Regions from separate parts of the Priestia filamentosa genome, predicted to be linked through region 2. Evidence: riboswitches for the same ligand, from Rfam matches in the RefSeq annotation. Region 2 holds a riboswitch; each other region holds the start of a gene.

Region 1 (7,234 bases), on a different contig from region 2:
GCCTCTTCCTTACTCCAATTATACTGCTCATCTGCTACAAGAAGCTGTGCATATCCGTTAATCGAAGCAAGTGGAGTTTTTAAATCGTGAGAAAGCCCTGTAATCCATTCTTCGCGCATCTCGTCAATCCGAAGGCGCATTTCTTTGTTGGAACGAAGCTTTTCAGTTAAATGAGCAAGGGATGTGTTGACTTCCCGGAAAAGGCGATACGACCTTTTTAACTTTCCATTTTTCTTAAAAGCTTTGCTTTCTTTTCTCTTTGTTAACGGTTCTTCATACTTACCGTAGGCTAAATTATGAAGCCATTCCACCATATGTAGCGTTGGTTTTGTAAGACGCCTTGAATACCAAAGAGCAAAGAGGATCCACATCATTAAAATAATAACGGCTACAAAAATAAAGATGTGTATGGCGTATTCTTCAAACGATTGAGCATTGCTATACGGAAATTGAATCTGAGTATCATGCGGGACATTTACGACCCATGTTCTTCCTGTCTCTTTATCATAGCGAGAAGAAATGTCTGTTTCATATCTTGCGTCATATGTGGCATTAGATGTTAAATCTTCTAAAGTATATTGATCTTTACTATATTTAGTTTTATTAAAAGAGAATTCTTCTCCCCCATCTTTACTAAACACTTGAAGAGAAGCATCATTTTTTCTTAACTCTTTTTTCAACTGTTCTGGAAGTATCAATTCTCCTTCTTTAACTTCCCCATCCTGTTTAGCTTTTTCAATCCACTGCTCAGCTTTTGGTTTTTCACCGTAAAGAAGCGTATACTTCTCACTGCTTCCTCGATAAAGAAAAAGTTGATAGTTTGACTCAGTTCTTCTTTCCCATTTATCTGCAAGTTCTGCTGGATTGTAGCGTGTTGGAACATCACTAGGAGTATAAAAAGAGGCTTTTACATGCCCTTTATTATCTAATACTTGGAGCCAGCCTCCATGTTCTTTAATAGCATCTAAATATTTTTGGCTGAATTTTACTTCTACTTCTCCTTCCTCCATAAAATCTCCCATGTATTCAAGGCCACCTCTAGCAAAGTCTCGTTTCATTTCATACTCTCCCATACCAAATCCAAGAAACATAAAAGCACCAAAAGTGACAAGAAGAACGAGTATCATAGAAAGTAACGATTGCCATCCATAATGAAAAATAAACCTTCCTTTTAATTTCATGACAAAGTTCCTTCCGTCATAAGCTTATACCCGAGTCCTCTTACCGTTACTAGATGTTTTGGCTTACTTGGATTTTCTTCAATTCGTTCCCGAATGCGACGAATATGAACCATTACCGTATTTTCATCACCTTCAATAATCCGTTCGTTCCATACTTTCTCATAAATTTGTGCTTTGCTAAACACTTGATTTGGATGCTTACAAAAAAAGAGAAGAAGCTGAAAAACTTGAGCAGGACACTCTATTTTTTGTCCTTTCACTGTAAGCTCTCCTGCTCGTTCACAGATCATCACGTTTCCAAATGAAAACTGTTCTTGCTCACGTGTGACTTCTGCTTCATTTAATCCACGACGTCTTAGCTGTGCTTTAATGCGGGCCACAACTTCAAGCGGATTAAATGGCTTTGTAATATAGTCATCTCCTCCAATCGCAAATCCTGTTAATTTATCAAGATCTGACTGACGTGCCGTTAAAAATAAAATAGGGGCATTTGTAAGCTGCCTAATTTGCGGACACAAGTCAAATCCAGAGCCATCTGGAAGCATAATATCTAACACAATTAAATCAAACTGTTCTTGCTTACAATATGAAAACGCGTCCTTTACGTTATGAGCTATTTTAATATTTGAAAAGCCTTCTTTCTTTAGTACAACACCAAGCATTTCTGTTAAAGCCTTCTCATCATCAACAAGTAATATTTTTTCATTGTTCATCACTAACACTCCTTGGAACATTATTCCTAATAATCCAATCGTAGCATTATCCTAAAAAATTGAGAATTACTTTTTATGACTATTTAACCATAATTAAGGTATTGTTAAGCTAGTAGTTGAAGGCTGGTAATGTTCATACGATATAGTGGAGTTAGAACTTATATAAAGGAGATTAAATATATGAAAAATGCTCTTTCCCCTCTCAGAGGTGCTGAACGAATTTCTTCTGTTGATACAATGAGAGGCTTTGCTCTCTTTGGAATTTTGCTTGTTAATATGCTCATTTTTCAATATGGACTATTTGGTGAATATGAATATATTGAAACAGCTCAAGGATTGGAAAAGATTTCAGCCTCCTTCATTAATATTTTCGGTACCGGAAGCTTTGTAACCCTTTTTTCTTTTCTATTTGGATTTGGTGTTATGATTTTAAGAGATCGAAGTCGAGAAAAACAGCGACGTTTTTGGACCGTTTACTTACGCCGCCTCCTTCTTCTTCTCGCATTTGGACTTTTACATGGAACTTATATTTGGGAAGGTGATATTTTAACATCTTACGCTTTATGCGGCTTTTGTTTATTTTTGTTTCTCTGGTGCAAACCAAAAGTATGGCTTACAATTGCTCTTGTAATTATCGGTTTGATGAGCGCCTTTTCATTTATTCCTGCCGAGGAAGGAAGTGAAGATACTCTAGAAGCAAGTCCTTCCTACCTTGCACAAGAAAAAGAAGTATATGCAACAGGCTCTTATAGTGAAGTTGTTCATTTTAGAAACAATAGTATGCCTTTTGAAGATACAAGCGATGGAGAGATGATTGCTTTTGGTATCTTTGGTGTTCTTGCTTCTCTTCCTATGTTCTTTTTAGGAGCATATGTTGCTGCTAAGAGGTGGCTGCATGAGCCAGATCGCTATGTTTCTCTTTATAAGAAAATGTGGTGGATTTCTCTTCTCATTGGATTTCCATTAAAAATCGTCCCACAATTTTTGCAAAATGAAAGTTTAGAAGGTCTTAGTGCTTCATTAGGAGCTCCTCTTGTCGCCATTTTTTATATTTCAAGCATTGCTCTTTTAACCTATAGTAATCGATGGAAAAAGCTATCTAATGCGTTAGCTCGAGCTGGAAAACTTTCTCTAACAAACTATCTTTCTCAATCCATCTTCTTTACCTTCCTTTTTTATGGATATGGATTTGGATTATTCAGTAAAGTAGGGGTTACAAGCGGTATCGTATTTACCCTTGTTTTCTTTACGATTCAGCTTTTCCTTAGCAAACTGTGGCTCCAATTCTTCATTATTGGACCTTTAGAATGGATTTGGAGACTTTGGACATATTTGAAGATTCCTAGCATTAAAAGAAAGAAAAAAAAGCGGCCTACGCAAATTTCCGCTGGTCTGTAATCTATCTTTCTATTTACAAAAAAGTATCTTTCTTTTATGATGTGTATAAGCGAAAAAACTGTATAGTACAACGCACTAGGGGTGCTAATTAGCTGAGATGTGAATTTTTGTTCCGATCCCTTATAACCCGATCTAGATAATACTAGCGTGGGGAAGTGTAGCAATATACGACTTTTATGTTGATTGACTCTACATTTTTGTCTATTTTACTGCATCTTCCTTAAGATGCAGTTTTTTTGTGTTCATAAACTTTTAGGAGGAAGTAGAAATGAATGAACAGCTTTGTGGAACAAGTAGGATCTATGGATGTCGCTTCTCTCTTTATCCAATGTGCGATAACTTTATTGAAGTGATTAAAACGGCGCTAAGAGAGGTTGATACATCAAAAGTATGGATTAAAACGGATAATGTGAGCACATGTGTACGCGGAAGGAATGAACATGTTTTCGACGTTGTAAAAGCTATTTATCTTCATGCAGCTAAAACAGGAACTCACGTTGTATTGAATGGTTCCTTCTCTGTTGGATGTCCTGGAGATTCTGAAGGTGATGTTTACTTATCCGAAGATGATGTGCTCTTAAACGAGGAGAAAAGCAAGGATATTTCGATTGAAACAGCTATGCAGTTCGCTCTTTATCCAATGGGGATTCCTCACTATATGGACGTGATTGTGGATGGCGTTAACACAGCAAAAGACGAGGGAGTATTTGTTGCTGGTGTTCACTATGCAACACATCTTGATGGCGATACGCACACTATTTTCAGGACAATTAAGGATGCTTTTCTTTCTTCTCACAAAGAAGCAAGTCACGTTGTAATGACCGTCAACTTATCAGCAAACAGCCCTTCAACAAAAAGAAAGCCTGGTGATGGAAAATGACAAAGAGCTGGAAACTAAAAGAAATTGTCGTAATGTCGGCATTAGCTGTTGTGTTTGCTGTTGTGTACCTTCTTTTCACACAGCTTGGAAACATTTTATTTGGAATGTTCGGACTCTTAGTATATGAATTTATTTTCGGAATATGGTTTATCGTTTCAATTATTACAGCCTATATCATTAGAAAACCAGGAGCAGCCCTCATTTCAGAAACAATTGCTGCTGCTGTTGAACTGCTGATTGGAAACGCCTCAGGTCCTCGTCTTCTTTTAACAGGAGTTGTCCAAGGGATAGGTCCTGAGCTTGTATTCGCAGCTACTGGTTGGAAACGATACTCGCTGCCGATTCTTATGCTAGCTGGTATGGGTGCCTCTGTAACAAGCTTTATTATGGGCTATTTCTTGTCCGGCTACAATGCTCTTGACCCTTCTTATGTTAGTACAATGCTTACTGTCCGACTTGTCAGCGGAGCTCTTCTCGCTGGTTTACTTGGTAAATGGCTAAGTGATCAATTGGCAAACACAGGTGTTTTAAATGGGTTTGCGCTTGGAAAAGAACATAAAAAACGGGTGGGAACAAAAAATGATCGAAAATCGACTGCCTCTTAATGTTAAAAATTTAAGTTTTTCATTTGAAGAAGATGAAGAAAAAAAGCTGAAGAATATTTCCTTTTCAGCCTCTAAAGGTGACAGTATTTTTGTATTAGGACCAAGTGGTGCAGGCAAAAGTACCCTCACGCTTTGCCTTAATGGATTGTATCCAGAGGCTGTTGACGGTAGTTTGAATGGAGAAGTACAAATTTTCGGAAGAGACCTTTCTTCCTTTGAAACTGGAGAAGCCTGCCAATATGTAGGGGTAGTATTTCAAAATCCAGATAATCAGTTTTGTATGTTAACGCTCGAAGATGAAGTTGCTTTTGGGCTTGAAAATATTAACTATCCAAAAGAAAACATGGAAGAGCGAATTGATGAAATGCTCTCCCTTGTTGGACTTCTTCCTTATAAACAAAGCTCTATTTCAATTCTATCTGGAGGTCAAAAACAAAAGCTAGCACTTGCTTGTGTGCTCGCTCTTCAACCAGACATTCTTATTCTAGATGAACCAACTGCAAATCTTGATCCTGCTTCAACGAAAGAACTTGTTTCACTCGTCTCAACGCTACAGGAGGAATATAAATTTACGCTTTTAGTTATTGAACATAAATTAGATGATTGGGTTCATCTCATAAAGCGCTGTTTAGTTTTTAATAAAGACGGAGAAATGATCCTTGATACTTCGTTAGAAGACTGTTTTAAACATCATTATGAACTTTTGATTGAACATGGGACATGGATTCCGCATATTAGTTCCCTTGCCTATACAGGAATTGAAAAAGGCTGGTACAAAAAAGGAGCTCTCCCTCTTTCAATGGAAGAGTTTCTAAAAGGACTTCAGTCTTCTCCTCCCTTTTTCAATAGAAAGAAAAAGAAAAGAGAAAAAGAAACGCTTATTGATGTTCAAGATGTTTCTTTTTCTTATCAAAAGAAAGGCCCTTCACTTCTTACCAATCTTTCTTTTAAAATTGGCCGAGGCGAAATCGTAGCTCTTATTGGAACAAATGGTGCTGGAAAGTCTACGCTCTCCACCTTGCTTTCTCGTTTAAAAAAACCTTCTTCAGGCCAAATTTTATTAGAAAATAAAAATTTAAAAGAATGGGATGAAAAAACACTTCGTCAAAAAACAGGCTATGTGTTTCAAAACCCAGAGCATCAGTTCGTAACAGATAGTGTTTTTGAAGAAGTAGCATTTGGCCTTCGTCTACAAGGTTTATTAGAAGAAGAGGTAACAGAGAAAACGAAACATGTGCTAGAGGTATTCCAGCTTTTGCATGTTAGAGATCAAAATCCCTTTTCACTAAGTCAAGGTCAAAAGCGACGCTTAAGTGTAGCAACAATGCTTGTCGATGAACAATCCTTTTTAATTTTAGATGAACCAACGTTTGGACAAGATGCACAAACAACAAAAGAGCTACTAACCCTTTTAGATCAACGTGTCAAGGACGGGACAACAGTACTTTTAATTACTCATGATATGGAGCTTGTTCACGAAAAAGCTGATCGAGTTCTCGTTTTACATGAAGGAAAGTTGCTTTTTAATGGACCGACAGAATTCCTTTGGGAAGAACAAGCTTTGCTTGAAAAAGCCAATCTTGACCTCCCGCTCGAAATAAAAGTTCAATGTGCGCTAGAGAAAGAAGGTGACCTCCTTGCAACTTGAAGAGATTAATCCTGCCATAAAAGGACTTGTTGTTTTACTGTCTGTTATTTTCTTATCGCTCTTTTTGACAGTGTGGACGCCTTTATTATTCTTTATCATCACCGTCTTAGCCACATTTGCATTTGGCAAGGTTTCTTTCAAAAAATGGCTCCTTGTTCTGCTTCCTTTTCTGCTTGTGGCTTTTGGCTACTTTTGGACTTCTATTGTTTTTGGGGATGAAGAATTTAAAACAGGAAGCAAAGTTATCGCTCATGTTTGGTTTATTACGGTTACAGAGACAACGCTTCAAAATGGACTTAGCCTTGCTTTAAGAGTGCTTGGTTTTGCCTCTCTCTCATTGTTATTTATTTTTACTACAGATAAAACAGAGCTGATGTTAAGTCTTATGCAGCAATGTAAGCTGCCACCTAAATTTGCTTACGGTATACTAGCAGGTTATCGCTTTTTACCCCAGATGAAGGATGAGTTTCAAACCATTCAAAATGCTCATCGTATTCGCGGAATTAAACGAGCAACAACGCTTAAAGACCGAATTCATCAGTTGAAGCGTTATATTATTCCTCTTTTAGCAAGTGCTATTCGTAAAGCAGAACGAACAGCACTTGCTATGGAGTCAAAAGGATTTACAGGAGCGAAAGGACGCGTTTTTTATAAAACAACGTCTATCAAAAAGAAGGATGCCATTTTCCTTCTCTCCACTTTCCTCGTGATGGCCATTTGCTATTATGCTCCTAAGCTTTTTCAATTTACGTTTTAACACAAAAAGGAGCGATTTCTCATACGAGAACTCGCTCCTTTTGTGTTACATC
Region 2 (7,234 bases):
GCTCCGTCCTCTACTGCTTTTTTTGCTTCTTGAACTGTTCGAACAGATACGCCAACAATCATATCTCCTACAAGAGAACGTACAACTTTTAGTGGCAAATCGTCTTGGCCAACGTGTACGCCAAAAGCCCCAACAGCAAGCGCTATATCTACCCTGTCATTAATAATGAGCGGAACGTGAAAACGATCAAGAAGCTGTTTAAGCCGGAGGGCACGCTCATAAAACTTTTTTCCGTCCGCTTCCTTTTCACGAAGCTGTACGAGCGTTACCCCTCCTTCGAGCGCTTTTTCCACTTTTGCTAAAAGCTCTTCTTCTGTTCCCTCAAACAAATCTGTAACAAGATACATTTTATAAGATAGGTTGTTTTGCTTCATACATTTTTACCTCTTTTTCCCATACTGTATTCGTAAGTGTTGATAGTTCGTCAAAAAGATTAATTTTAAAAGTGCCAACCCCTTCTCCTTCTTTAAGACGCTTTACGGCTCTTTCTCCAGCAAGTCCCATATACGAAATACCAGCAAGCGCTCCTTCTAACACACTCCTACTCGCTCCAACAAAACAGCCGATAATAGATGCTGTCATACATCCTGTCCCACTTACACGCGTTAACATCTGGTGACCATTCTCTACGTAGACGACACGTTCTCCGTCTGTAATAACGTCAATTTCTCCGCTTATGACAACAACAGTGTTATACTTTTTGGCCGTTTTTTTAGCAATTGTAGTTTTATCTTCGCCAACTTCCCCAGCATCAACACCTGAGGTTTTAGCTTCTACTCCAATAAGAGAGGCCACTTCAGAAACATTTCCTCTAATAACGGTTACCTTTACTTGCTCTAACAGCCACTGAACAGATTTCGTACGATATGTTGTAGCCCCAACTCCAACAGGATCAAAGACAACTGGAATGTCTTTTTCATTTGCTTTTCTCATTGCTTTTTCCATCGCAACAAGAGAATCTTTTTTGATTGTCCCAAAATTAATAACAAGTGCAGAAGAAATAGACGTCATTTCTTCTACTTCTTCAATAGCATCTGCCATAACGGGCGAACCGCCAGCAGCGAGTGTTGCATTCGCACAATCATTAATTGTCACAGCATTTGTAATATGATGAACAAGAGGATTTTTTTCTCTTGTTTCCTTTAACAACTCACTAATTTTTTGTTTCATCATTAGACTCTCTCCTCTTTATAGACGCCCGCTTTTTCGTAAAGATCATAAAAATGATGAGTTGGGCCATGTCCGCTTCCGATGTTTAAGCTATTCTTAATAGCGCCTGTAATATATTCTTTTGCTTGTTTTACTGCATCTTCAAGGGCTAATCCTCGTGCTAATCCCGCTGAGATGGCAGCTGAAAGCGTGCAACCTGTGCCATGCGTGTTTTTTGTTTGAATTCTCTTTCCATAAAAATGTGTGAACATTTCTCCATTAAAAAGAACATCTGTTGGTTCTTCTTCTAAATGTCCGCCCTTCATTAAAATGGCTGATGGACCTTCCTTTATTAAAAGACGTGCCGCATCTTCCATCTCCTCGATTGTCTTAATCTCTGCTCCTGTAAGTTTGCATGCTTCAGGAACGTTCGGTGTTACAACTGACGCAAGAGGCAATAGTTCTTCTTTTAATGCCTCAACAGCTTCTGGGTGAAGCAAGTCATAGCCGCTTTTTGAAATCATCACAGGATCCAATACAATATACGGAGCATTGTATTCCTTCAGTTTTTTAGCAACTACTTTAATTGTTTCAACTGTTGAGAGCATTCCAATTTTCACACTATCAACTTTAATATCTGTAAAAATAGCATCAAGCTGATCTTCAATAATGTTTGGCGAAATATCTTGCACAGAAAGAACACCTCTCGTATTTTGAGCGGTAACAGCAGTAATAACGCTCATCCCGTACGTCCCAAGTGCTGAGAAAGTTTTTAAATCTGCTTGAATGCCTGCTCCTCCTGAACTGTCCGAGCCTGCGATTGTTAAAGATGTTTTCATGAATTTAGCCTCCTTAAATTTTCAATTCCATTTCGTTTTATAAGTACACGCAAAAAGATATAGCCAAGTAATGCCCCACCAAACGAGCTCATAATAAATGATGGAACAAAAGCAAAGAGAGCGACATTTTTCCCTAAGAAAAGGAGGGCAAAAGGATACGCTATTATGGCCCCGATAATCCCTGTTCCAACGACTTCTCCTAACGCAGTGAGCGCCATGTTCTTCGTTTTCTGATACAAAAACGCTGCTAAAAAGGCCCCAATCATACTTCCTGGGAAAGCAAGAATTGAACCTGTCCCAAACAAGTTACGTAAAAGCGATGTTCCAAACGCACATAAAACAGCGTAAAAAGGGCCTAACAATACAGCAGAAAGCACGTTAATCACGTGCTGTAACGGAAATATCTTTGCAAACCCAAGCGGAATGTAAAAAAGATGACTTGTTAACGTTCCAATTGCCATTAAAAGGGCTGTTGCTGATAGCTTCGTTGTTTTACGCAAAAAAAGCTCCTCCTATGAGCACTAGGAGAAGCTTGTTATGTAAGTAAAGAGTACAACTTAAAAAGCCGATTTGTACACTTCAATTAATATCGTAACGCGACTTCCCTACGCTAGTTTTAACTAGTTCAGGTTTGAAGGGTCAAAGACAAAAGGTCTTACTCTCAGCCGGCTTCTCCAGCTCCCCTAGTGCAGAATACTTATGAATTTTTCTCTATTATATCAATTTTCGACAAAGTTGCAAAGGTAAAACGTTCAAAGGCTATACTGATAATTTGGGATAGATCTAAAAATATGGTAACCGCTCACGCTTACCCCCATCATTCCTCCACCAAGAAAAATGGTGTTACCACAAAAAAGTCAGTTTCCTACTTTATTTAGACAAGGCCTACTCATTGTTATATTTTTAGCTTGATGGATACACCCGAAAATTTTATAATATAAGTTATTGAATAATTAAAAGCTGTAAACATCAATTTACAGCAGGTGGATTTTTATGTAATATTGCTTTACTTTTCGCCACCCATCTCTTTTTAGAGATGGGTGGCTTTATTTTGTTGTATGGAGGGTTTAATAATGAAGATTTGGAGCTATGCATTACTTGTCTTTTTAGGTGGCTGTTCTTATGGAGTCGTATCAACGTTTGTTAAAATAGGCTACAGTCAAGGATTTAAACTAAGTGAAATAACAGGATCTCAATATTTACTTGGATCTATCATGTTGTGGATCATTTCAATTTTTGTGCCAAAAGTACGTTTAAAAGGTAAACAGTGGCTAACTTTGATTCTAAGTGGTATACCAATGGGCTTAACTGGGATTTTTTACAACCAAACTCTTAATTATGTAAATGCCTCGTTTGCCATTATACTTCTCCTGCAATTCACATGGATAAGTATAATTTTACAATATCTTTTTGATAAGAAAGTACCCACTCGCACAAACTTAATTGCAACAGGAATTATCCTTTTCGGTTCTCTCCTTGCTTCTGGCTTCTTGAAGAGTGAGATTGCTTTTTCACTTACCGGCATCAGCTTTGGGTTGCTTGCTGCTTTATCATTTGCTCTTTTTATTTTTCTAAGTGGACGTACAAGTATACCTATTCATCCAATTTATAAAAGTGCAATTATGACAACTGGAGCGGCATTGACTATATTTGTTTTGTTGCCGCCTGTATTTCTTGTAAACGATTCGCTTACAAATGGACTGTGGATATACGGTCTTCTCACCGGATTCTTTGGTTCAGTCATTCCCCCTATTTTATTTAATATTGGTATGCCTAAAGTAGGCGGAAGCTTAGGAACCATTCTAAGTGCCTCAGAGCTACCAACGGCTGTAACGATGTCTACCATTGTTCTGCATGAAACGGTGACCTTATTCCAATGGATTGGTGTAGTTATCATTCTGGCAGGAATTGCTTACCCAAATATCAAAATCCGTCAAACTTACTCCCTTGACAAAGGACATTGAATATTTGAAGCAAACTATTATACAAACTAAACTGCCCCTTTATTGTTCGACAACAATAAAGGGGCAGTTTAATTATTCCTCTTTTAAATTATAAGTAAGCCTCAGTATAAGGCATTATAATGCCGTTTACCGTTATTCATTAATTTCTTTTAAAACACTAATGTCCCCTCATTTAATAAAGAAGAAATATCGTATTAAACATGCTATCGTTCTGGTTCTGATACAAACCATTTCTTAAAGGACCTTGTTGTTTAAATTCTAATCTAGTTAACCCATTACTTCTATTGTTCTGAAACTAGATCGTTATCTAAGTAATTAGAGAGGTGAAAGCGGGGCAAATGCCTATTAACCACTCTCCCCCTTCTCTCAATGATTTACCCACTTGCTACATTTCACGAACCCAATAATTTATTTTAGCCGTCATTTCACGACCAACTTCTTCATTTGTACGCTCTTTCAACGAGGTGAACACACGCATTTTCATTTCTTCAATCTCTTCTCCATAGGAAACAACTGTTGACCATTCCAAATCAGGAATTGCAATAAGAGTTGTTTCTTCTTTTTTGTTTTCATGAAGGTATACTTGTCCAACTTTTCTTCCTTCATAGTCAATGTTTGCCATTCTAATTTTCATGCTAATCCCTACTTTCTTTCGCTTTCACCATACAACTATACCGTCAAAAAGGATGATTGACTAGTTCTTTTCCTCCGCTTTTTCGGCTTCTTTTAAAATATCATTGTAAGGAGGGTTCTTCACTCCTTCAAACGTTTCTACTATCTCTCCTTCTTTGTCTACAAGATAAAAAGATGTAGAATGAAGAACTTGATCGCTTTCTTCAGGTTTTTTAACAATAGCTGAAAAGTTTTCTTTAGCAAATGTCTCAATTTCCTCTTGCTTATATCCCGTTAACACGTTCCAGTTTGAGAAATCACCCCCGTGATATGCAACATATTCTTTTAACTTTTCAGGTGTATCAACTTCCGGATCAACGCTAAAAGAAATGAATTGGACGTTAATTCCTTGTTTCGCAGCTCGCTCTTGGAGTTTTTTCATATTGGCCGTCATTGGAGAACAAACAGTGCGACAGTTCGTAAACATAAAGTCCGCAATCCATACTTTTCCTTCTAGCTCTTCGGACGAAAATGTTTGATTTTCCTGATTTTGAAATGAAAAAGAGATGCCTTCTTCCTTTGAACAACCGAAGAGGAAGAAAAGCATCAAAGCTGTTAAAGCTGCTTTACCTAAAGTTTTCACATCATTCACCTATTTCTCTCCTATGACTTTAACCTCTTTTTCAGGCATAACATGCTGAGAATGAGCAAGAACATGTACTTGCACAACATATGTCCCCTCTTTTTCAAAACGGTGCTTGATTGTATATACCCCGTTCTCCTCTTTCTCCGCTTTTATCATTTCTCCTTCTTTGTCACTGTTCACTTCCTTGAACTCGAAATCGACAGTATCTGCTTTTTTTACTTTTTCGTCTCCATATGTAACAGTTGCTTCATACAACACATCTTCATTTTGTTGAACAGTTGACGGAACATCTAACTCTACTTTAAGTTCCTCTATCTCATCATTTGATGTATTCTCCCCACTTGTTTCACTACTGCAACCAGCCATAAATGCGAGTGCTAAAACGAACAAAATCTTTTTCATCTTCTCCCTCCTCATTTTATTAGTTCTGTTTTTTTAAAAAATCTCCTTTAAAAGTGGAAAAGGTGCTTTGTTAATGTGATTCTATCCTTTTTTACATCATATTCATGTTTCTCATAAAACTTCTTTGCTCTGCCATTTGTTGATGTGTGTAAATCAATTTTATTTCCTCCGCTCTTTACAACTTCCTCTTCTAACAACTGCAGCATAGTTGATCCATAACCTCTACCACTTTTCGCTACAGACACACAAAGCTCAGCTAAATAGAATGTTCTGCCTGCATATGTTCGTTTAAAGTTGCCTGCTGCTAGCCCAACAGCCTCTCCTTCTTCTTCAAATAAGAATCCTAACATTTGGGGAGTATGTAATAAATCAGTAAGCCTTTCCTTTGCCGCTTCATATGACCAATTCTCATTCCATGGAGGTTGTTTAAATACTTCTCTGTAAAGTTCAATACATTTTTCTAAATTACTAGTTGATATGTTTGTCTTCTTCATATGCTCGCTCCTCACTTCAATATATTGTAAAAATCTATTTTTATGAAATTACATTTCTTTTATTATAACGAAAAAAAGTTTCTCTTTCTTACTTCAAAAAAATGGTGTAAAATAATATTCATTTCAAGAAAATTCTAACAAAGAGAGATGAGAACATGTTTCCTTATAAGATTAATGATCATATTACACTAAGACTTGTAACAGAAAACGATAGTGAAGCTCTTTTTTCACTTGTAACAAAGGAACGGCAACATTTAAGAAAATGGCTTCCATGGGTTGATTCAACAACTCTTAGTACGTATAGTGAACTAATCCCAATATGGATCAAACAATATGAAGAAAAAGCAGGCTTGCAAGCTGCTATTTTATATGACAACGTCATTATCGGCATGATTGGACTTCACTCTATTCAATGGCAAAACTCCCAAACAAGCATTGGGTACTGGCTTTCTGAGCGTTATGAAGGAAAAGGTATTATGACAAAATGTGTAGAAGCTCTCCTACATTATACTTTTCACGAAAATGGGTTAGAAAGAGTAGAAATTCGCTGTGGCCAAGGTAATGTAAAAAGTAATCGAATTCCGATTAAGCTAGGCTTTACCCATGAAGGAACTGCTCGTCATGCTGAGTTTTTATATGATCACTATCATGACTTAGAAGTATATAGCTTACTGCATGAAGAGTGGAAAAGCCTTCACATAGAAAAAACGCCTCTTTAAAAAGAGGCGTTTTCTTATCTAAGCACTGTATTGAAAAATTCTTTTGTTCTTTCTTCTTTTGGTTCATGAAATATTTCATGCGGATGACCAACTTCGACAATCTTTCCATCATGCATATATATAACCCAATCACAAACTTCACGTGCAAAGCCCATTTCATGCGTGACAACGACCATTGTCATTCCTTCTGCGGCTAGTTCTTTCATTGTTGCTAGAACCTCCCCAACAAGCTCTGGATCAAGTGCTGAAGTAGGCTCATCAAAAAGCATAATGTCAGGCTTCATGGCGAGTGCCCTTGCGATAGCAACCCGCTGTTTTTGCCCACCTGACAGTTTGTTTGGATACACATTTTCCTTATCAGCTAAGCCCACTTTCTGTAAAAGCTCTCTTGCTTCTTGCACTGCCTGCA
Region 3 (7,234 bases), on a different contig from region 2:
GATTTGAGAACTGAGTTCCGTCATTCCATACATATTGATGCATTTATCACGACCGATTTGAAAATACGTCTGAAACTCAGTGTACAACTGCTCCATATCCACTTCCCGTGACTGACCTTTAAAACCTCCTGTATCAAAAATTCGGCTTTTTTCTGGTAGCCTGAATTGGATTCTCTTTTCTTTTAAGTAATCGAGGATATGAACATAAGCAAAGCTCGCTCCCATTAGCATCACAGGCTCTCTTTTCTCCTCACATCTCTTTAATTGGGAAACAAACCTTTCGAAGTTAAGTCCCTCTTCACTGAAAAAGAATTCGCTGTTCTCTGTTCCAAAATAGGACACAGCATTTGATAAGTATCTTGATAAGGAAGAATTTTGGTTAAGATCTTCCGCAGGTGAAAGCACAAAAATAGTCATCTTCTCATAGTCTGGCATCACAAATCGCTTAAACGGCCTTTTCATAGAAGCGTCCCAAACAGTAAGATCAGGATGATAATTTTTCCCTTTCGCCTCAGGATTCGTTGTCCCACTTGTCATAAAAACAGCTTCTGCTTCCTCGATTGGTTCACAAGATAGCGTTAATTCCTTGTACCCCTGAATTGGCATTGGGGGAATATCTATCCATCTTTTTACTGTCAAAGGCGTTCTTTTTCTCGCCTGACAAAATTTCTTATAAGCCTTATTATGCTTAAACTGATATTGAAACAATTTTAGTGCTAGCTCATTATATGTTGATTCAGCAATATCAGGATTCGTTTGCTTTTCTTGTGCATTGCTTTCGATAAACTGTAAAATTTCATCTGTAACCTTTTTTGAATCTTCTCTCATTCTAAACGCCCTCTTTTCAGTCTATTAGGTATAGTTATAAGTATTAGTTGTAGAAAGATAGTAGTGAATGCTCCAATTAATAAACTATTAGAAAGCATTGTACCTAAGATTCCATCTATATTACCGGAATAATGGGGTAATGAAAGTGCAAGCAATATGGATAATCCGATGATAAGATAATTTTTGTCCGTATTTTCCGCTTTAGTAAGAATAGAAATACCTGTAGACACAAGTGTAGCCGCAGCAGGCAAAAAGATTCCTCCTACAACAGGAGAGGGTGTTAAAGCAAGTAACGCTCCAACTTTCGGAAAGAATCCAAACAGGAGGAAAATACACCCAGCCACCATAACCGGATATCTTGAAGCTACCCCTGTCAATCTCAGTAATCCGACATTTTGAGCATACGCAGTAGTAGGGAATCCTCCAATAAGGGAAGATAGGAATGAACCAGCGGCTTCGCCCGCAAACCCATTGCGAATTCGTTTTTTATTAATTTCAGTATTCAGCATTTCACCTGAAGCTTGGTATACTCCCATTGCTTCAATAATGGCTACAATATATACGACAAAGAAAGTTAAAAAGGGTTCCCACTGAAACGTTAAATTTCCATATGGAAGAAACTGTGGAATTCCAAACCATGGTTTACTTTCAATTAGAGAGAAATCAGCTTTTCCAAGCATAACGGCAAGCATGTCTCCAACAACTAGTGCAATTAAAAAGGAAAAAGATTTCCATAATCCTTTACCAAAAAGAGATAAACTTAATACGATGAGGGAGGTTGTAATTGATAACGTTAATGTTGATGGACTTGCAAATGATTCATCCCCAGGCGCCCCTCCTAAGAATTCAGATAGAGTGAACTCTGATAAAGATATTCCAACAAGAAAAATAACGGTCCCTGAAATGACAGGGGTAAATAACGACTTTAAACGGCCGATAATACCTGTAATAGATAAAATAAACACAATAATTGCACTTAAAAAAATCCCCCCGCTCGCAGCAGCTAAGCCGTTCGCTTTACCTGCTGCAATCATAACCGAATCAAAAGCAGCGGACGGTCCCTGCACAATAGGTAATTTTACTAGCTTAGTAGCCTGAATTAATGTCACTAACCCAGCTACAATGAATATAGCACTTACGATATTTGCCGATTGTGAAAGAGGTAAACCGATCATTGCAGCAACAAAGATAGGATCTAGCCAAACGTTTGAAACACAAACATGCTGCAATCCATAGAGAAAGGTTTTTGAAGACGACAATTTTTCATCCAATGCTATCTTTTCTTCATAATGATTAGTAGTATCTTTTGCTTCTTCCTTCATAGCTGTCTCCTTACGCTGTAGTGTTTACAATTCTGATCTAGGCTGCCATAAAAACGGATATTTTGTTTTATTACATAAATTCCCCCTTCTGCTTTATCTCAGTTAATCCGTTCAAGTGCCTATTTTTTCTAGGATTTTTTAAAATAGGTTGGCTCTAAAAGCACTCCAAACGAAAATAGAGCATAATAAAAACCAGGCCCACTTTTGGACCTGGTATAGTATAGTAATAAAGAATAATGTTTATCTTAGCTACTTTCCTACGCTGGTATAATCCAGATCAGGTCCAAAGGGTTAAAAAACATCGGTTTTTCTCTCAGCCCCGTTTCGGGCACCCCTAGTAGAATTGTATATTTATTTATCGACTCTAATAATAACTTTAAAATCTAGATAAGTAAAGACTCATATAATGGTAGGAAACTTTATAGTCTATAAAAATAGATTAGCCTCTACTCTTTTGATAAATAATCATAGACAGTTTCAGTTACAGGAACTCCTTCTCTCAGTCTCATTTCCTCTTTTACTTGCTCAGGCTCTCCTGGTACCATGACCTTTGAAAACCCCTCGGCAGGTGTTATTTCATGAAGTTCCTTTATCATTTGATCCATATTGGCTAGAAATGTATCATGATCAGTGAAAATAGCCGGGTTAATGGCACATAAGAAATGTCCAAGTTTACGTTTCTTTGAATAGTCACCATACATTGCAGTAATATGAGGACCAAATGCTGCTCCAGCAAGTAGACCTGAAAGCACATCCACTACCATCGCAAGTCCATAACCTTTAGGCCCAGCAAATGGCAGCAAGGCTTTTACTTTGTGTGGATCTGTAGTCGGCTTTCCGTTACCGTCCACTCCCCAATCAGAAGGAATAGAGGTACCAGCTTCGCGCGCATGAAGGACTTTCCCAAAGGCGACATTGCTTGTAGCCATATCAAGAATCACTGGTTTATGTTCAAGAGCAGGAAAACCAAATGCGATTGGGTTTGTACCAAAAAAAGGATTAGCTCCACCAAATGGCACCACTACTTTATCTGTATGAGTCATAACCATACCAATCATTTTATGTTGGGCAGCTTGCTGGGCAAAATAAGACAATGCCCCGCAGTGACTGCTGTTAATAGCTGTTACCATCCCAATTCCGTTTTTATTTGCTAATTTGATAGCGTGGCTCATCGCTTCCTTAGCAACTACATGACCCATGCCATCATCACCATCAAAAACAGCAGCAGATGGAGCTGTATCTCTTATAGAAAATTGGGGACTAGGGTTTAGCCCTCCTTCGGTTAAGCGTTTAACATAATGTTCCGTTCTTAGTACACCATGAGAACTGACTCCTCTTAAGTCTGCGTGAATCAAAACATCTGCTACTACAGTCGCATGATCTTGGCGAAGACCAGCCTTTGTTAATTTCTTTCCAACAAGTTCCTTTAATTGATGATAAGCAACAATTACATCTGTCATTTGGCTAAACTCCCCTTTTTAGCATTTTCGTCTTCTTTTTTAATCTTCATGGCCTTTTTGAATTTTCCTTCTTAAATTAGCTTTTTCAAAGGAATGGGAGGGATAACTAGCGGTAAATATGTGAAAATTCCCCGCTTAGAGAACTAGATAGAAATAAACAAAACGCATCTATATAGGACTATGCAAGAAAGGATAATGAAAAAACAGATCATCTTATCGCTAAATAAAAAAGAACCCATTTTGAAAATATATCATTCAAAACGGATTCCCACGTTACTTTTCAGAAAAGGATAATCTTGTTATTCTCTTCGGCGATTCAATTGGTACTTTGACCAGGCTCTTTTATAGTTATATTCTATTTATTGTTTATCCAGGGAATACTCTACGACAAGCTATATGTGCTGCCTGTACTCCTCCTCCTGCATTTATGGCTGCGCCAAGGGGACCACCAACAGACGCTCCATAAGCAGCTGCTCCTACAGTTACCATAGCCACACATTCATCAAAATCTGCTTCAGGATGAGAGTTTCTAAACATTACGGCTAAACCATCAGCATTTTCGCTAATCTTTTCTCGAATATCATCCGTAATTCCGTTTAAAATATTTTCACTTTCCTCAAAAGTGTAACTCAATCCGTTTTCAAAACCATTTACCGCATTATTTACAGCGTCGTTTACTGTACGACCTGCACTTCTAAGCTTATCTTCAAATGACATACGGTTGCTCCTCCTAAGGACTTAATTTATCAGATTCTTATATATCTTCCTCACTTATAAGAAATTATATTCGATTCTTAAAAAAGGTTCTTAGGTATCTAAGTATCCTGAATCTCGAAGGAGAGCTTTTAAATTTTTATAATAAAGAAGAGGTATCAAAATCATTCGCTTTGATACCTCTTCTTATCTCATTCTATCCTTCCACTCATAAAACGAAGCACAGTTTTATTGAATTTTTCCACTTCATCCACAAACAGCGCATGGCTGCTGTTTTCAAAGAAAACGGTCTTGGCGTTTGGGATATGCTCCCCAACCCATGCAGGACCTCGCCAATCAAATACACTATCTTTTTGAGCTACTAATACTAAAGATGGTAAGTTAATGTGAGGTAAAAAGTCTCGCCAATCATACCGAGTATGATCAGCCATGATAGCAACTCGAGCAGATGGAGGCGTTTTTTCCATTTCAGTAAGCATCATGTCCCTTTCCTTTTTTGAAAGGTCTGTCGAAATAATGGTGTTGATTTGATTTTGGTTAAAATGAGCTGTATCTAATTGAACTTGTGCTTTCATGTATTGAAAGGAAGCATCATCATAGCAGCTAGCATGAGCGTACTTCCAGTCAAAATCATAATACTGTCTTGGTGTTTGCTGAACAAATATTGCTTTTCTCAGCCGTTCGTTTCCAAATAACTCAAGATAACTCCAAATCACTGGACATCCCAGCGACCAGCCTAGCACTGTTACATCCTGAAGATTGAGCTGAACAAGAACATCATAAAGATCCCTCGCCAATCTTGGTACGTGATAACTGTGATCTGGTTTATCTGAATTACCGTGCCCTCGAAGATCAATTGTGATAACGCGTGCGTGCTTTGCTAAACATTCCATATTTCGTTGGAAAAAGCGTCCTGAAAAGCCCCATCCGTGAATCATCACTAAGGGACGCCCTTCTCCGTGCTCCTCATAATATATATTTGTTCCATCATTTGTTTGAACAGTAGGCATAACTCTTATCTCTCCTTTTGACCGCTTTTTAAAGCTTACAGATATTAATAAAAAACCTGTTCCAAAAGAAGATTTCCCTTGAGATATTCCGATAAACGTAAAATAACCAACTAATCTTATTTATTGAATTGAGTTTCACTAGAACTAAAGGTTTCCTTGTGTAATATGCTAAATATATATCCGCCTAATCCTCCTAAAAGGGACGGAATCAACCATCCTAATCCTATATCACACATTTGAAGAAGCTCGTTGAAAAGATGATGAATTACTTTAATTTGTACTCCAGCAGCATTTAAGCCGTCAAATAAGCTAACAAAAAAAGTAAGAATTAAACTCCCGTGATAGACTTCTCTTCTTCCTTAAAACAGATTTATTAAAAGAACAGTCTTTATCCGGTTGTTCTTTTAATCTTTTCCAATTCCCATAAATTCTTTCTATATTATATTTTTATGCTGTGAAAAAAACACAAGCCAATCCATCATCCGTTAGCTTCTATCTTCTCCTCCAATATACTCGAACGAATGAATATGGGTTTTTGTTAAATCAATAACTTCTTTAATAAATTCCTCTTGGGTTTCTTTAAAACCATTGTGAATCCAATTATGAAGGAGCCCGTAAAAACCATAAGCTGTATAACGTTTGAAATAATCCATATTAACGGTGATATTGTTGATCGTTTCAAAAACAAATTGCTCTTTATAGATTTTTAAGATGGTCTGGGGAAAGCGAGTATGTAATCCTGGTAACGTATCCTCATAGTTAATTAATTCAAAGAAATTTCGGTTTTTATAAATATAAGAAACAATATTAAAAGATGGTTCATTTAGCTTAGTTGTATACACCTTTCGTCCGCGTATATGTGGTCTCCCCACTGAAAACTCTAACCCTTGAAGCATAGAAAGTAGTAAATCTTCAGCTAATTCCAATTTATCTAGGTAATGAATATAAAAGGTACTGCGGTTATAAGCAGCATAATCAACAATGTTTTTGACAGTAACAGAATGATAGCCCTTTTCTTTGATAAGTTCAATTAAAGCTTGCTTCAAATGTGTCTTTGTCCGATTTTGTCGTTGAGATGTCGCATTTTGTTCATGATTCACGAAAAAACCTCCCTCAAAATAGACAGATTCATGATAAGTGTCTAACTGCTAGACACTTAATGATATCTTAATGATTGTTAAATGTGAACAAAGGAGTACAATTAAATTGTGAACAAAACAGCACAGATATAAATTATATCTAGCTATTTCCCTTGAAATATGATAAGGAAATTTTATATTAGGAGGAATTAAGATGGGAAAATTACAAGATAAAGTAGCTGTCATCACTGGGGGAGCATCTGGTATTGGAGCAGCAACAGCACGTTTATTTGTATCAGAAGGGGCAAAAGTGGTCCTTGTAGATTTAAATGAAGAAAAAGGAAAAGCTTTTGAGGAAGAGTTGAAAGCGCTTAATGCCGAAGCTCTTTTCATAAAAACAGATATTACGAGCGAAGAAGAGGTTGAAAATCTATTTAAGAAAACAGTTGAAACATTCGGTAAAGTAGATATCGTCTTCAATAATGCAGGGATAGGCCGCGTGCATCCTTCACACGATTTAGAGTACTCAGAATGGCGAAAAACGGTCAATGTTGACTTAGATGGTGTCTTTTTAGTAGCCCGTGGAGCAATTCGGGAAATGTTACAAACAGGCTGTGGTGCAATTGTGAATACAGCTTCTATGTATGGTTGGGTTGGATCACCTGGTTCAGCAGCTTATAATGCAGCAAAAGGTGGCGTAATTAACTTAACTCGTTCACTTGCGCTTGAATATGCAGAAAAAAATATTCGTGTCAATGCACTATGCCCTGGTTTCATTGATACACCTATTATACCAGAAGAAGATAAGCAAGTTTTAGCTG

What was found. A riboswitch is a leader RNA that binds a small molecule or an ion and turns the genes downstream of it on or off. The one in region 2 is predicted to bind thiamine pyrophosphate.
Region 1: it holds a riboswitch for thiamine pyrophosphate, as region 2 does, so the genes downstream of both, B9N79_RS17545 (YkoF family thiamine/hydroxymethylpyrimidine-binding protein) here and thiW (energy coupling factor transporter S component ThiW) in region 2, are expected to answer to the same signal.
Region 3: it holds a riboswitch for thiamine pyrophosphate, as region 2 does, so the genes downstream of both, B9N79_RS10735 (solute carrier family 23 protein) here and thiW (energy coupling factor transporter S component ThiW) in region 2, are expected to answer to the same signal.

What each region holds. Positions count from the first base shown of each region.
Region 1 covers NZ_FXAJ01000004.1:277,185-284,418, reverse strand. Annotated here, with positions in the region: gene B9N79_RS17560 (sensor histidine kinase) at 1-1,181, opposite strand, end outside; gene B9N79_RS17555 (response regulator transcription factor) at 1,178-1,894, opposite strand; gene B9N79_RS17550 (DUF418 domain-containing protein) at 2,075-3,292, shown strand; TPP riboswitch at 3,360-3,463, shown strand; gene B9N79_RS17545 (YkoF family thiamine/hydroxymethylpyrimidine-binding protein) at 3,561-4,172, shown strand; gene B9N79_RS17540 (ECF transporter S component) at 4,169-4,777, shown strand; gene B9N79_RS17535 (ABC transporter ATP-binding protein) at 4,752-6,425, shown strand; gene B9N79_RS17530 (energy-coupling factor transporter transmembrane component T family protein) at 6,415-7,182, shown strand; gene B9N79_RS17525 (amino acid permease) at 7,228-7,234, opposite strand, start outside.
Region 2 covers NZ_FXAJ01000007.1:215,430-222,663, forward strand. Annotated here, with positions in the region: gene thiE (thiamine phosphate synthase) at 1-374, opposite strand, end outside; gene thiM (hydroxyethylthiazole kinase) at 349-1,173, opposite strand; gene thiD (bifunctional hydroxymethylpyrimidine kinase/phosphomethylpyrimidine kinase) at 1,173-1,988, opposite strand; gene thiW (energy coupling factor transporter S component ThiW) at 1,985-2,488, opposite strand; TPP riboswitch at 2,573-2,683, opposite strand; gene B9N79_RS21330 (EamA family transporter) at 3,062-3,952, shown strand; gene B9N79_RS21335 (YueH family protein) at 4,338-4,586, opposite strand; gene B9N79_RS21340 (SCO family protein) at 4,647-5,216, opposite strand; gene B9N79_RS21345 (FixH family protein) at 5,217-5,612, opposite strand; gene B9N79_RS21350 (GNAT family N-acetyltransferase) at 5,660-6,106, opposite strand; gene B9N79_RS21355 (GNAT family N-acetyltransferase) at 6,262-6,825, shown strand; gene B9N79_RS21360 (amino acid ABC transporter ATP-binding protein) at 6,840-7,234, opposite strand, start outside.
Region 3 covers NZ_FXAJ01000002.1:742,199-749,432, forward strand. Annotated here, with positions in the region: gene B9N79_RS10730 (LuxE/PaaK family acyltransferase) at 1-828, opposite strand, end outside; gene B9N79_RS10735 (solute carrier family 23 protein) at 825-2,150, opposite strand; TPP riboswitch at 2,388-2,496, opposite strand; gene allD (ureidoglycolate dehydrogenase) at 2,597-3,610, opposite strand; gene B9N79_RS10745 (hypothetical protein) at 3,977-4,327, opposite strand; gene B9N79_RS10750 (alpha/beta fold hydrolase) at 4,516-5,334, opposite strand; gene B9N79_RS25805 (branched-chain amino acid transport system II carrier protein) at 5,451-5,663, opposite strand; gene B9N79_RS10755 (TetR/AcrR family transcriptional regulator) at 5,820-6,434, opposite strand; gene B9N79_RS10760 (SDR family NAD(P)-dependent oxidoreductase) at 6,628-7,234, shown strand, end outside.